One region of the Brevibacterium sp. LAARM2_SD2 genome, then DNA from elsewhere that is predicted to be linked to it. Evidence: predicted binding sites of a transcription regulator. Region 1 holds the regulator's gene; the other holds the start of a gene.

Evidence for each region. The regulator HspR, encoded in region 1, represses chaperone genes until heat shock. The targets are predictions, from matches to a motif close to AAGTTGAGTCNNNNNGACTCAACTT.
Region 2: the regulator HspR is predicted to act here: its motif matches at 2,339-2,363, upstream of AC2W7K_RS11745 (ATP-dependent Clp protease ATP-binding subunit).

What each region holds. Positions count from the first base shown of each region.
Region 1 covers NZ_JBNFOM010000026.1:47,585-54,176, forward strand. The annotation lists partial or broken gene AC2W7K_RS14935 (urease subunit alpha) at 1-388, opposite strand, end outside; gene AC2W7K_RS14940 (urease subunit beta) at 381-710, opposite strand; gene AC2W7K_RS14945 (urease subunit gamma) at 723-1,025, opposite strand; gene AC2W7K_RS14950 (purine-cytosine permease family protein) at 1,025-2,698, opposite strand; gene AC2W7K_RS14955 (heat shock protein transcriptional repressor HspR) at 3,377-3,844, opposite strand; partial or broken gene AC2W7K_RS14960 (DnaJ C-terminal domain-containing protein) at 3,859-4,916, opposite strand; gene AC2W7K_RS14965 (nucleotide exchange factor GrpE) at 5,129-5,791, opposite strand; gene dnaK (molecular chaperone DnaK) at 5,791-6,592, opposite strand, start outside.
Region 2 covers NZ_JBNFOM010000017.1:26,596-33,187, reverse strand. The annotation lists gene AC2W7K_RS11745 (ATP-dependent Clp protease ATP-binding subunit) at 1-2,323, opposite strand, end outside; gene AC2W7K_RS11740 (monooxygenase family protein) at 2,473-2,739, opposite strand; partial or broken gene AC2W7K_RS11735 (DUF4188 domain-containing protein) at 2,826-2,882, opposite strand; gene AC2W7K_RS11730 (MerR family transcriptional regulator) at 3,066-3,725, shown strand; gene AC2W7K_RS11725 (DUF3152 domain-containing protein) at 3,788-4,573, opposite strand; gene AC2W7K_RS11720 (VOC family protein) at 4,706-5,368, opposite strand; gene AC2W7K_RS11715 (VOC family protein) at 5,356-5,745, opposite strand; partial or broken gene AC2W7K_RS11710 (VOC family protein) at 5,895-6,071, opposite strand; gene AC2W7K_RS11705 (TIGR04028 family ABC transporter substrate-binding protein) at 6,291-6,592, shown strand, end outside.

The DNA of each region.
Region 1 (6,592 bases):
GTGAGGATCCGGCCCTCGCCGGAGATGACGTCGGTCGACGGGCCGATCTGCAGACCCGGATCGACCCCGTCGGCGATGTCGGAGTTGCCCGCCCGGCCCAGAGCCGTGATCACGCCGTCGCGGATGCCGATGTCGGTGCGGATTATCCCCCACCAGTCGAGGACGATGACATTCGTGATCACGGTGTCCGGTGCACCGTCACGCGCGTCGTCGTGCCCTGGAGCATCGATTCGCGAATCGACTTGCCCCCGCCGAATACCGCTTCGTCACCGCCGAATGTCCGATCGTCCTCGATCTCGATCCACAGGTCGGTGTCGCCGAGGCGGACCTGGTCCCCGGTCGTCGGTCCGTAGAGGGAGGCGTAGCGCTGAGCGGAGATCTCAGCCATCAGTGCCGCCCGTGCGAATCTGCAGTCCGGGTACCCGGGCACGCCCGCCGAGGCGGACGATCGGCACGGTCCGCGACGCCCCGTCGACGATCGAGGTCCCTGCCGGAATGTCGAGCCGGCAGCCCTCGGCTCGTGCCCGGTCGAACGCCAATGCGGCGTTGACGTCGGGCAGGTGGAAGTGCGATCCGATCTGCACCGGACGATCTCCCGTGTTCTCGATGGTGATGCTGCCGGTGTCTGCCTCGGCGGCGCGTGCGTTGAGGAGGCGGGTGCCCTCGCGCACCCGCACGGCTCCCGGCCCGTGGTCTCTCGTGCCTGCCATGACGCGGTCCTGTCAGTCGATGGGGTTGTGGATGGTGACGAGCTTGCGCCCGTCGGGGAACGTGGCCTCGACCTGGACGTCGTGGAGCATCGGCACCACATCGTCCATGACGTCGTCGCGGCTGAGGACCTCCCGTCCGGTGACCATGAGCTCCTCGACCGCGGCCCCCTCACGCGCCCGCTCGATCGCCCACGTGCTCAGCAGCGCGACGGATTCGGGATAGTTGAGCGGCACTCCCCGCTCCAGACGATCGCGGGCGACCATGCCGGCGACGGAGAGCAGCAGCTTCTCCGTGTCCCCCGGTGTGAAGTGCATCAGCGCTCCCGGACGGGGTCGGCCGGCAGGACATGTTCGCCGAGGCGGTCGGTCGACAGTGCCAGAGAGCTGAGATAGAGGGTCTCCCCGTTCGGTCCGGTCTTCGCCGAGGCGATCATGTCGGGACGCTCGAACTCCATCTCCGTGACGTGGCACCACAGGGTCGCATCCGTGGGGTTGCCGTGGTCGTCATACATCGGCACGTCGATGCCGTCGTCCTGTCGACGCAGGTAGAAGCGCCCCCGGGTGATGATCGCCATGAGCGGTGTGGCGACGATCGCGATGCCGACGGCGAAGAGCGGGGAGAACGGCTGGACTGCGGCCCCGAAGGCACCGAAGTAGATGGCGATCGACACCCCACCGGAGAGCACGAGGGAGACGACGCCGACCGGGTTCCAGTCGTAGAGCATGCCGCGGCGGAACTCCGGAGTCTTCGGCGAGAGTCCCAGCACGTACTTGTTGATGGCGATGTCCGCGGCGACGACGCAGATCCACGACATCGCGAGGTTGGCGTAGAAGCTGAGGATCGCGTTGAGGAAGTCGAACATGTTGAGTTCCATGAGCGTCAGAGCGAAGAGCAGGTTGACGACGAGGAAGGTGATCCGCCCGGGGTAGTGCTTGGTGATCCGGGTGTAGGCGTTCGTCCACGCCAGTGACCCGGAGTAGGCGTTCGTCACGTTGATCTTCACCTGGGAGATGACGACGAGGACGACGGCGAGCAGCAGGGCGAGCCATTGCGGCATCATCTGCTCGTAGGTGGCGAGCAGCTGCTGGACCGGCTCGGTCGCGAATCCGGTGGCCCCGGGCACGTTGGCGATGAGGTAGACGGCGAGGAACATGCCGATGATCTGCTTGATCGCCCCGAAGATCACCCAGCCCGGACCGGCGAGGATCACCGCCGTCCACCAGCTGCGACGGTTGCCCGGAGTGCGCGGGGGCATGAATCGCAGGTAGTCGATCTGCTCGGCGATCTGGGCGATGAGCGAGAGGCAGACTCCGGCGGCGAGCATGGCCGAGGCGAAGTTCGCGCTCTCGCCGCTCTCGCCCTGGTACGCGAAGAAGGTGCTCACGGTTTCCGGTTGGAAGGCGATGAGGTAGCCGACGGGGACGACCATGAGGACGAGCCAGAGCGGTGTCGTCGAGACCTGCAGTCGGGCCAGCGCCTTCATGCCGAAGATGACGAGCGGGAAGATGATGACGGTGGAGAGGAGGTAGCCGAGCGGACGCGGGATGCCGAGTCCCAGGTAGAGCCCCTGGGCCATGATCGAGCCCTCGAGCGCGAAGAAGATGAACGTGAAGGTGGCGAAGATGATGTTCGTGATCACCGAGCCGTAGTACCCGAACCCTGCGCCGCGGGTGATGAGATCGAGGTCGAGGTTGTAGCGTGCGGCGTAGAAGGCCAGGGGCCAGCCGGTGAGGAAGATGATGATGGCCGCCGTGAGGATGCCGAGGATGCCGTTGGCTGTGCCGTGCGCCAGGCCGATGCTCGCGCCGATCGAGAAGTCAGCGAGATACGCGATGCCGCCCAGTGCACTCGTCGCCACCACGGCCGGTGCCCACGTGCGGTAGGAGCGCGGCGCGAATCTCAGAGTGTAGTCCTCGAGACTCTCGCGCGCTGCGGCCTTCGCCTCGCTGCTCGTCCCCGGTGGCGCCGTCGACTTGTCTGCAGACATCGTCATGGTGGTCTCCTCGGTCGCTCGTCGATCTCAACAGCGCCCATCCTGACAGTCGATTGTTTCGTCCCGTGGCGGGCAACGTTTCGCCCGTGTTTCGACAGCGGGCAACGCCGCGCACAAGGTGCCCTGGTAGGCGCAGTGCGCTCACACGAACCTGGCCGCCGGAGGGTTGCCCGTCGTGAGTTCTCGCACCCCATGACTCGCGCCCTCTGAGGCTCCCACCCTCGCAGCCTCACGCTGCGGCTCATCCTGGTTCGAGCGGCTCTGTTCAAAACGTGAGCCGCCCGAAACAGGGTGAGCCGAAGCGCCGTTCGGGTGGTTCGGCGGGGTTGCACAGATCGAGCGATGTCGGCGAAACGGGCGTGTGCCGGACATGCCGCGCAGTCGGTTGCCTGTCGCGGACGTGCGACCCGCAATCGACGACGATCGCGCCGAGACCAGCGCTCTCCCCAGTAGCGGCGCCCGTGGAGTCCGGGTCGCGACCGGTTTGCGCCAGTTCGCTCTGAGATGGCCAAGGTTGCCTTGGCCATCTCAGAGCGAACTGGCCACAACCCGATCCGGGCATGAGAAAGGGGCGGATCGCTCCGCCCCTGGAATGGTGCTCCGCCCCTGGTCACTCCCGCGCTGGGCCGCTCAGGTTGCCGTCACAGCCGCTCGGTACCGCTCGGATCGCCCTCACGCCTTCGCCGGACCGCGGACCCTTCGGGTGGTGAAATCGTCGTAGAGCACGACGGCACCGGCCTCGGATTCGGCGGTGACCTTGGGTCGCCGGCCGCGCGCGATCGAGACGACATCGCCGCCGGAACCGGCAGCGAAGACACGCGAATCGCGTTCGCGTGCCGCCGCCTCGGCGAGGACCTCCTCCTCGAGTTCCCGGTTCCGGCTGCGCAGGGCGTCGATCTGGTTCTGCATCTCCATGATCTTCTTGATCCCGACGAGGTTGACCCCCTCGTCCTTCGAGAGATGCTGGATCAGGCGCAGCTTGGCGATGTCCCGCCCCGAGTAGCGTCGGCCCTTGCCGGCCGTGCGCTGCGGGGTGACGAGACCCATCCGGTCATACTGCCGCAGGGTCTGCGGGTGCATCCCCGCCAATTCCGCCGCCACCGAGATGACGTAGAGCGCTGCGCTCTGAGAGAACTGCATCCTGCCTCACTGCCTCAGCTTGCCTTGGCCCGATCGAGCAGGCCGGCACGCGGGTCGTCGGATTCCGTCGCCGCCTTGTAGGCTTCGACGGCTTCCTTCGCTTCCTTCGAGAGGTTCTTCGGCGCGACGATCTCGACGGTGACGAGCAGATCGCCCGTGCCCTTCTTCGTCTTCACGCCCTTGCCGCGCACCCGCAGGGTCCGACCCGAGGGCGTGCCCGCGGGGATCTTCACCTTCACCGGCTGACCGCCGAGCGTGGGCACCTTGACCTCGGCGCCGAGCGCCGCCTCGTCGAAGCTCACCGGCAGGTCCATCCGCAGGTTGTCCCCGTCGCGGGTGAACACCGGGTGGGGCTTGACGTGGACGGTGAGGATGACGTCACCGGGATCGCCGCCGTTCGGGCTCTGCTTGCCCTTGCCGGCCAGTCGGATCTTCTGTCCGTCCTTGACGCCGATCGGGGTGCGCACGGTCAGCGGCTTGCCGCCGGGCATCTGCAGCTTCACGGATGCGCCGTTGGCCGCCTCGGTGAAGCTGAGGTTCGTCGAGGACTTGATGTCCCCGCCCTTGACCGGTGGCGAATATCCGCCGCCGAAGCCCGTGTCGTAACCGCCGCCGTAGCCGCCGTACGACCCGCCGCCGAACCCGTTGAGGAGATCGGCGAGATCCGGGGGCACGTCGCCGTAGCCGCTGCCGCCGCCGAACCCGCCGCCGCTGTAGGTCGTCCGGGTCCGGGTGCGCCCGCCGCCTCCGAAGAGGTCGGAGAACACGTCGTCGAAGCCGCCGCCGGCTCCCCCGGCACCACCGGCGCCGGCGCTGAACCTGGCACCGCTGCCCATGGCGCGGACCTGGTCGTACTGTTCGCGCGATTCCTTGTTCGACAGCACCTGGTGGGCCTGTCCGATCTCCTTGAACTTGGCCTCCGCCTCGGCGTCCCCCGGATTCGCGTCCGATGGTACTTCCGCGCGAGCTTGCGGTAGGCCTTCTTGATCTCGGAGTCCGACGCGTCCTTGGAGACGCCGAGGGTCTTGTAGAAGTCCTTCTCGAACCAGTCGTTCTGCGGTCCGGTACTCATCTGGCACCTCCCTTCTTCTCAGTCCTGTTGTGCCTGCCGGTGCGTGTCCGCCCCGGCTCTGTCATTCGTCCGTTCATCTGTCTGCTCACAATCCGCAATCCCCGCGAAGGCTTCCCTCCCGGTGATTCCGGACCGTCGCCGAGGCGGTCCCCGCTCCCAGCGTCCGTGGCCGGACGCTGGGGTGGCGGGTCACCTCGGCGAAGGTGGAACGGTCAGTCCTCTGGCTGCTGCACGCCGACGCGGGCCGCGCGGATGATGCGATCACCCATGCGGTAGCCCGGCTGCATGACCATGAACACCGTCGGCACCTCGACTTCGTCCGACGGCTGCTGCATGAGAGCCTCATGCAGGTGCGGATCGAACTCGTCGCCGACTGCGCCGTACTGCTCGACGCCGACCTTGGCCAGCGCGTCGATGAGCTTGTTCACGTGGGCCTCGAAGGGCCCGGAGACGTCGCCGTTCTCCTGCGCCAGACGCACCTCGTCGAGGACGGGAACCAAGGCCTCGACGACCTTGACGGTTCCGCCCACGGACGCCCGCTCGCGTTCGCGATCGGCGCGCATCCGGTAGGCCGCGTACTCGGCGTTGATGCGCTTGAGGTCGGCGAGGTGGGCCGCGGCCTCGGAGCCGGGAGCGGGTTCGCTGCCGGCCGCCTCGGTGTCGTTGAGCGATGAGGCGTCGGCCGGGATCTCGACACCGAGGTCGCTGGCGTCGGCCAGCACCTCCTCGGTGTCGGCTCCCTCACCGGACTCCCCCGAAGCCGACTGCGGGTCGGCTTCGGGACGGAGCTCACCGGTCTCGGGATCGACCCGACGCTTGTCATGGAAGGTGAAGCCTGGCTCCTCGGACGACGGATCGTTGCCCTCGGTCGTCATTACTTCTTCCCCTCGTCCTCATCATCATCCACGACCTCGGCGTCGACGACATCGTCGTCGGCACCGGTGCCTGCGTCGCTGCTGCCCTGGTCGGCACCACCGGCAGCGCCACCGGCCGCGCCGGACTCCTGCTGCTGGTAGATGGCCTCACCGATCTTCTGCTGCTTCTCGGTGAGCGTGTCGAACGCCTTCTTCACGGCGTCGTCGTCTTCGCCGTTGAGAGCTTCCTTGACAGCATCGACGTCGCCCTGGAGCTCGGTCTTGATGTCCTCGGGCAGCTTGTCGGCGTTGTCGTCGAGCAGCTTCTGCGTCTGGTAGGCGAGGTTCTCCGCGTTGTTGCGGACGTCAGCGGCCTCACGGCGCTTCTTGTCCTCTTCCGCGTGCTCCTCGGCCTCACGCACCATGCGCTCGATGTCCTCCTTGGGGAGGGCCGAGCCGCCGGTGATCGTCATCGACTGCTCCTTGCCGGTTCCCTTGTCGGTGGCCGAGACATGGACGATGCCGTTGGCGTCGATGTCGAACGCGACCTCGATCTGCGGCACGCCGCGCGGAGCCGGCGCGATGCCGGTCAGCTCGAAGGTGCCGAGGTTCTTGTTGTCGCGCGTGAACTCGCGCTCACCCTGGAAGACCTGGATCGACACCGACGGCTGGTTGTCCTCAGCCGTGGTGAACGTCTCCGAGCGCTTCGTCGGGATCGGGGTGTTGCGCTCGATGAGCTTCGTCATCACGCCGCCCTTGGTCTCGAGTCCGAGCGAGAGCGGGGTGACGTCGATGAGCAGGACGTCCTTGCGTTCGCCCATG
Region 2 (6,592 bases), on a different contig from region 1:
GGGCGATGCCCTGGCGCGAGAGCCGATCGATCGACTGCTCGAGCTGGAGCCCGACGATCTCCCGCAGCTGCACCCGGTCGAGGCGGGTGAACATCACGGTGTCGTCGATCCGGTTGAGGAACTCCGGCCGCATGACCTCCTTGAGCCGACCCATCACCTTCGCCTTGAGGTCCCGCTCGGTCACCGTGGCATCGGCCGAGGTGAAGCCCAGCGGCGTCGATGCCCCGATGAACTCGGAGCCCAGGTTGGACGTCATGATGATGACGGTGTTGCGGAAGTCGACCGTGCGTCCCTGACCATCGGTGAGCCGACCGTCGTCGAGGACCTGGAGGAGCAGGTTGAACGCGTCCGGGTGCGCCTTCTCGACCTCGTCGAGGAGGATCACCGAGTACGGACGGCGCCTGACCTGCTCCGTGAGCTGACCGGCCTCGTCGTAGCCGACGTACCCGGGAGGGGCGCCGACGAGACGGGACACGGTGTGCCGCTCCCCGAACTCGCTCATGTCGAACCGGATCATCGCCGACTCGTCGTCGAACAGCGTCGACGCGAGCGCCTTCGCCAGCTCCGTCTTGCCCACGCCCGTGGGGCCGAGGAAGAGGAAGCTGCCGATGGGCCGGGCGGGATCGCCCATCCCGGTCTGCGACCGGCGGATGGCCTTCGACACCGCGGACACGGCGTCGTCCTGACCGACCACGCGACCGTGGAGCATGTCCTCGAGTCCTGCGAGCCGGATCTTCGTCTCCTGCGTCATCGACGAGGCCGGGATCCCGGTGGCCCGGGAGACGACCTGAGCGATCTGCTCGGCGTCGACGACGCCGTCCTCCCCGTCATTCGCCGAGGTGGTCCTCGAGTTGAGGATCTCCTCGAGCCGATCGGTGAGGTGGGAGATCTCATCGCGGATCTCGCCGGCCCGCTCGAAGTTCTCGGCCGCTATCGCCGAGTTCTTCTCCGCCTCGAGCTCGCCGAGCTCGGAGCGCATCGCTGCCGTGTCGACGACCGGACCCCGCTTGAGCGAGAGCCGGGCGCCGGCCTGGTCGATGAGGTCGATGGCCTTGTCCGGCAGGTACCGGTCGGTGATGTAGCGGTGCGAGAGTTCGACGGCGGCGCGGATCGCCTCGGCGTCGTAGGTGACACCGTGGTGCTCGGCGTACCGATCGGCGAGTCCGGCGAGGATCGTCACCGCGTCCTCGATGGTCGGTTCGCCGACCATGACCGGCTGGAAGCGGCGAGCGAGCGCCGAATCCTTCTCGATCGTGCGGAACTCACGCAGCGTCGTCGCGCCGAGGAGGTGGAGATCCCCACGGGCCAGGCGCGGCTTGAGGATGTTGCCGGCGTCCATCGAATTCGATTCGCCGCTGCCGCCTGCTCCCACGAGGGTGTGGAGCTCGTCGACGAAGACGATCGTGTCTCCGTCCTCGGCGATCTCGTCGAGCGTCTTCGTCAGACGCTCTTCGAAGTCACCGCGGTAGCGGGTGCCGGCGAGCATGCCGGGCAGGTCGAGGGCGATGACCCGCTTGCCGAGGAGCTGAGCGGGGATGTCGCCGGATTCGATGGCCTGCGCCAGTCCTTCGGCGATCGCCGTCTTGCCGACGCCGGCCTCACCGATGAGAACGGGGTTGTTCTTCGTGCGGCGGGCGAGGATCTCGATGGTCTCCTCGATCTCCGTGGCACGACCGATGACCGGGTCGAGCCGGCCTTCAGCGGCGAGCGCCGTGAGGTCGGTGCCGAACTTCTCGAGCATCGACTCCCCCTCACCGGACTCGGTCGTCCCGCCCTGCGTCTGCTTGGCTTCGGCCGCTTGGGCACCGGCCTGCAGGGTCGCCTGCGTGACCCCGGCCTGCGCGAGGATCCGCCCGGCGGGCATCTCCTGGTTGAGGACGAAGGCGAAGAAGAGGTGTTCGGGGTCGATGTAGGTCGAGCCGAACGCGCGGGCGACCTGGTAGGCGTCGAGCAGCGACTTCTGGGCAGCGCCGGTCAGTGTCGGCGCGCCCTCGGTCTCGCGTGCCTCGGCGGATTCGGGCAGGCGCTCGTCGATGGCCCGGGCGATCGCCTCGGGGTCCGCGCCGACCTGGCGCAGGGACGCCGAGCCGTGCTCGGAATCGACCATCACGCGCAGCAGGTGGAGGGCGTCGACCTCTTCCTGTCCGCGCCGCCGCGAGTACTCGGCAGCGCCATCGACGACTTCACGCGTGCGCTTGGACAGCAACCGGTTGATGTCGACGGAACGGCCCTGCCGTGGTGTGTTCTGACCCTGCAGATAGCGGGCGAGGAACTCGTCGAAAGAGCCTTCGCCACCACTGGAAGGTCCGAAGAAGTTAGCCAAAACGGTCTCCTTTGGAAGTTGAGCCAGGGTGACTCATATACGTCTGTTTGACTCAATCAACGAGAATCCTCCCGGTGATATTCCCCGTCCCTCCCCGGCGTGATGGAGGTCTCGCTTACCCATCGGAACCAAGGCTCTGACCAGTGATTTCACCGATCCAGACGGGCCTGGCGGTCGGCCGCGCGATGGCTGCGACCGGTGACCGGGCGGGATCCGACCACCTCGGCGAGTCCGATCGGGGGCATGCCCACGTAGATCGACTCCGCACCGGCCACCGGGTAGGTCTCATGCCACACGCCGACGGCACGCGGCGCATTCCGCGCGCGCCGATTGAAGGCCGACCATGCGGGTCGGTGGGACGCCTGCGGATCGGAGGCGTAGGCATAGAGCTTCTCGAGCGAACTCCAGTACTGCACCGTCCACGGACGCGCGGGTCGGCGATCAGCCGGAAGCCGAGGAGTCCGGAGTCGGGGTCCTGCGAGAGCTCGCGGAGCATCGGCGGCATCGCCTGGAAGACGGGCAGCCAGAGGTCGGGGCGCCACCACTGACGGATGCGCATGCCGATGTGGAAGACGACGAGTTCGCCGTCGTAATCATGGGTGAGTCGAGTCGTCGTCATCGTGAGCTCCTGACATAATGGATACCTGCACTCTCCAATATTGGATAGTTATACTGTCCAATGTCAAGGGGACGGAGGGTGGAATCAGCCGGAAGAAGGATCAGACGCAAGAAGGAGGACTCTGTGCGGATCTCTGAGCTGTCGCGACGCAGCGACGTGCCGGTGGCGACGATCAAGTACTACCTGCGGGAGGGACTGCTGCCGGCCGGCGAGCGGACGTCGGCGACGCAGGCGGTCTACTCCGAGGCGCACGTCGACCGTCTCGAGCTCATCCGCGCCCTCCTCGGCCCGGCCCGACTGAGCATCGAGGCGGCCAAACGCGTGCTCGGCGTCATCGACGATCCGCCGGAGACGTTCTCCGAGGTGCTCGGCGCGGCACAGCACGCGACGATGCCCGCGCAGGCCCCCCGTCAAGCAGGCCCACCCCGTCAGACAGGCTCGTCCCGTCAGGGGCCAGAGGGAACCAGCACCGAGGCGGCCCTCGGCCTCGTCGCCGAACTCGGGTGGACGATCGACCCCGACAGCGTCGAAGTCGACCAGCTCGCCACGGCGCTGCGGGCTCTCGATGCGGCGGGCATCGACCTCATCGACGGCGGCCTCGCTCGCTACGGGCGCACCGTCCACGACCTCGCCGAGGCGGAGGTCGACACCGTGCCCACCGCCGAGATCGACAGCGCCGTGCGGCAGGCGGTGCTCGGCACCCTGCTCCTCGAACCGGTACTGCTCGCCCTGCGCCGCCTCGCCCAACAGGACGTTGCGATCAGACGGTTCAGGGAGGGCTGACCTCGACTCTCAGCTTGTCGTCAATCGCAGTCGGCCGGTCATCCCCGAGGCGGCCGAACCCACTACCCCTGGGACGGCCAGCCGTTGGGCGTGCAGCCGGACAGGCCCTTCGTCTGCTGCTGCATGAGCGGGGCGGTCTCCCCCGAACCCGGGCACGATTCGTGGCCGTGACCGAGCGCATGCCCGACCTCGTGGTTGATGAGGTACTGCCGGTACTGCGTGATGTCGTCGAACTCCGGAGTCGCGCTCACCCAGCGCTTGGCATTGAGGATGACGTTCGGGCCGTTGCGGCACGAGAGCTTCCCGAGCGTCTTGAGCGGCAGGCACATCTCATCGACGGTGTTCGGGCTCGCGATACTGATCATCGCGTCCTGCCCCGAATCGACGAGTTCGATCGACACGTCGTCGATGTCCTGCCAGCCGCGCTCGTCCTGGAGGGTCGCGATGATGAAGTCGGAGGCGCCATCGACGTCGATGGGCAGATTGTCCTCGACCCGGACGGCGACCGTGAACGCCCTGCCGCCGTCGCGGTTGGGCCCGACCTCAGCGGCCGGGCGCGCCCATTTCCCGCTGCCCTGCATCTCGATGTCGCCTTCGGTCACGCCGACCGCACCGGCCGAATCACCGCCGGGTCCCGTGGCCGTCGGTCCTGGGAGATCGGCCGGGTCGGTCACCGACGGGGCAGCGATCGTCTCGACCGCCTGCGGTGTCGGCCGGGTCTCCTCGGCCTCCTCGGGCGCGCACGCGCTGACGGCGGTGAGGAGGGCAGCGACGACCAACGCCGAGGCGGCGCGACCGATCCGTGCAGCGCGCGGACTGCGGCCGGTGGGGATGAGGGGCGGAATCACACCTGCGAGTCTAGCCGCGGGTTCCCTCTCTCTGCCGGATCTCAGTCCCTGCCGGATCTCGGTCTCTGCCGGATCGCGGTCTCTGCCGGATCGCGGTCTCTGCCGAGTCTCGAAGCGACGGGCACCGTACGCTCAGAACGTCAGCTCCCCGCCCGGACCGCGCAGCCGCGCCCGCAGGCGGCGCTCGGGCCCGGTGGCGACCTCGGTGTCACCGGCCCCGAGGACCTCGAGCATGCTCCGCGTCGCAGCGACGTAGGGCACCTCGACGATGAACTCGAGGAGATCGAGGGAGGGCAGGGCCGCCTCGGCGGGATGGACCGAGTCACCCCAGTCGATGAGGAACGGCTGGATCCCCTCCTGCGGGAGCGGGGACCGGCTCGTCAGCTGCCACGCGAGGAGGTTCCCCTCGGCGGTCTCGCGCGACATGTCCCTGACCTCGCCGACGTCGATGCCCGCGGTGCGCACGGCGGCGACCGTCGCCGCCATGGCCGGCGGGTGGATCGCCCACGTGCGCAGGGTCGGGGCGGTCGCGAGATGCGCGTCGAGCGGCAGCGTGCCGTCGGCCGGAGCCTCCTGCTCGGGATCGGGTCCGAGGATCTCGAGATACGTGTGCGCCCCGTCCGGCCGGCCAGCCGGTGCCAGCCCGATGAGGAAGTTCGCCGTCCCGAGTCCGGGGTGCCGGCCGCCGGGCACGGCCGGCACTCCGGTGGCCCGTTCGATCTCCGCGACCGCCGCGGGCAGGTCGGGGACGGTGACGACGAGGTGGTCGAGATGGGCGGGGATCAGAGCAGCCATGTGCCACCGGGTCCTTCCAGTCGGGCGTGGAGAGCGTCGGTCTCCCCCGCTTCGACCTCGATTCTCGCATCGAGAGCTGCGAGCACGGCGCGGGTGTCCGCGACCGTGGGGCTCGTCGCCCAGAACTGGGCGAGGGCGACGGTCGGCATCGCGCGGCTCGCCGGGTGCGGGGTGTCCAGCCAGTCGATGAGGAAGGGCTGGATCCCGCCGAGCGCGAGCGGAGTCCGTCGCGTCAGCCGCCACCGCAGGGTCTCACCATCCGGTGTCCGGCGGGACATATCGAACACCGCGCCGAGGTCGACGGGCGGATCCGTCGCCTCCGCGGCAGCCGCGACGGCCCGGTCGAATCCCCGCGGATGGATCGCCCACCGCTGCACGAGCGGTGCGGTGACCCCCGCGAGCGCCGGGGCAGTGCGGGCGCCGTCGGGTCGGGTGCCGTCGGGTCTGGGGCCGTCGGGTCCGGCGCCGTCGGGTCAGCGGCGGGATCGGGGTTCTGCTCGGGGTCGGGCCCGAGGAGCTCGAGGTAGCCGCGCTCGGTCCGGGTCCCGGCGATCTCGAGCCCGAGCAGCGCGTTCGCGGTGCCGCGCCCGGGGTGCGCCCCTCCGGACACCGGACGAACACCGAGAATCGCCTCACATTGCTCAACAGATTGCGCGAGATCCGGGACGGCGATGACGAGATGATCGAAGGTCGCAGGCAGCATCATGTCTCAATATTAAGGCACGAATTGACAGTCATGACGCGGATGGGATTGACTTCAGGGCATGCAGACGACCACCTGGGACGCGACACGGCGAATGCCGATGTGCGCCGACGCGGAATCGATTCACCGCGTCGATTGTTGAGCTAAAAAGCTCCACCGGCGCCGCGATCTCCGCAGCCCCACTGACACCGCCCCGCCTGCTCGAAGGACTTCACCACCATGACGGACCTCCGTCCCCGGCACCGCGCGACCGCTGTGCCTGCTGCCCGCCTCGGCGGAACCACCCGGCGCAGTGTGCTCGGCGTCGGTCTCGGCCTCGGGGCGCTCGCCGCACTGAGCGCCTGCACCCCGACCGACACCGATCCGCTCACCGACGGTCCGCCCGTGAACGGCGGGGTGCTCACGTACTTCGAGCCGCAGACGTGGACGCTCCTCTACCCGCCGTCCGTCGGCTTCTACCCCAACGGCGGGATCATGAACAACATCTCCGCGCGCCTGCTCTGGCAGGACCCTGAGACCCT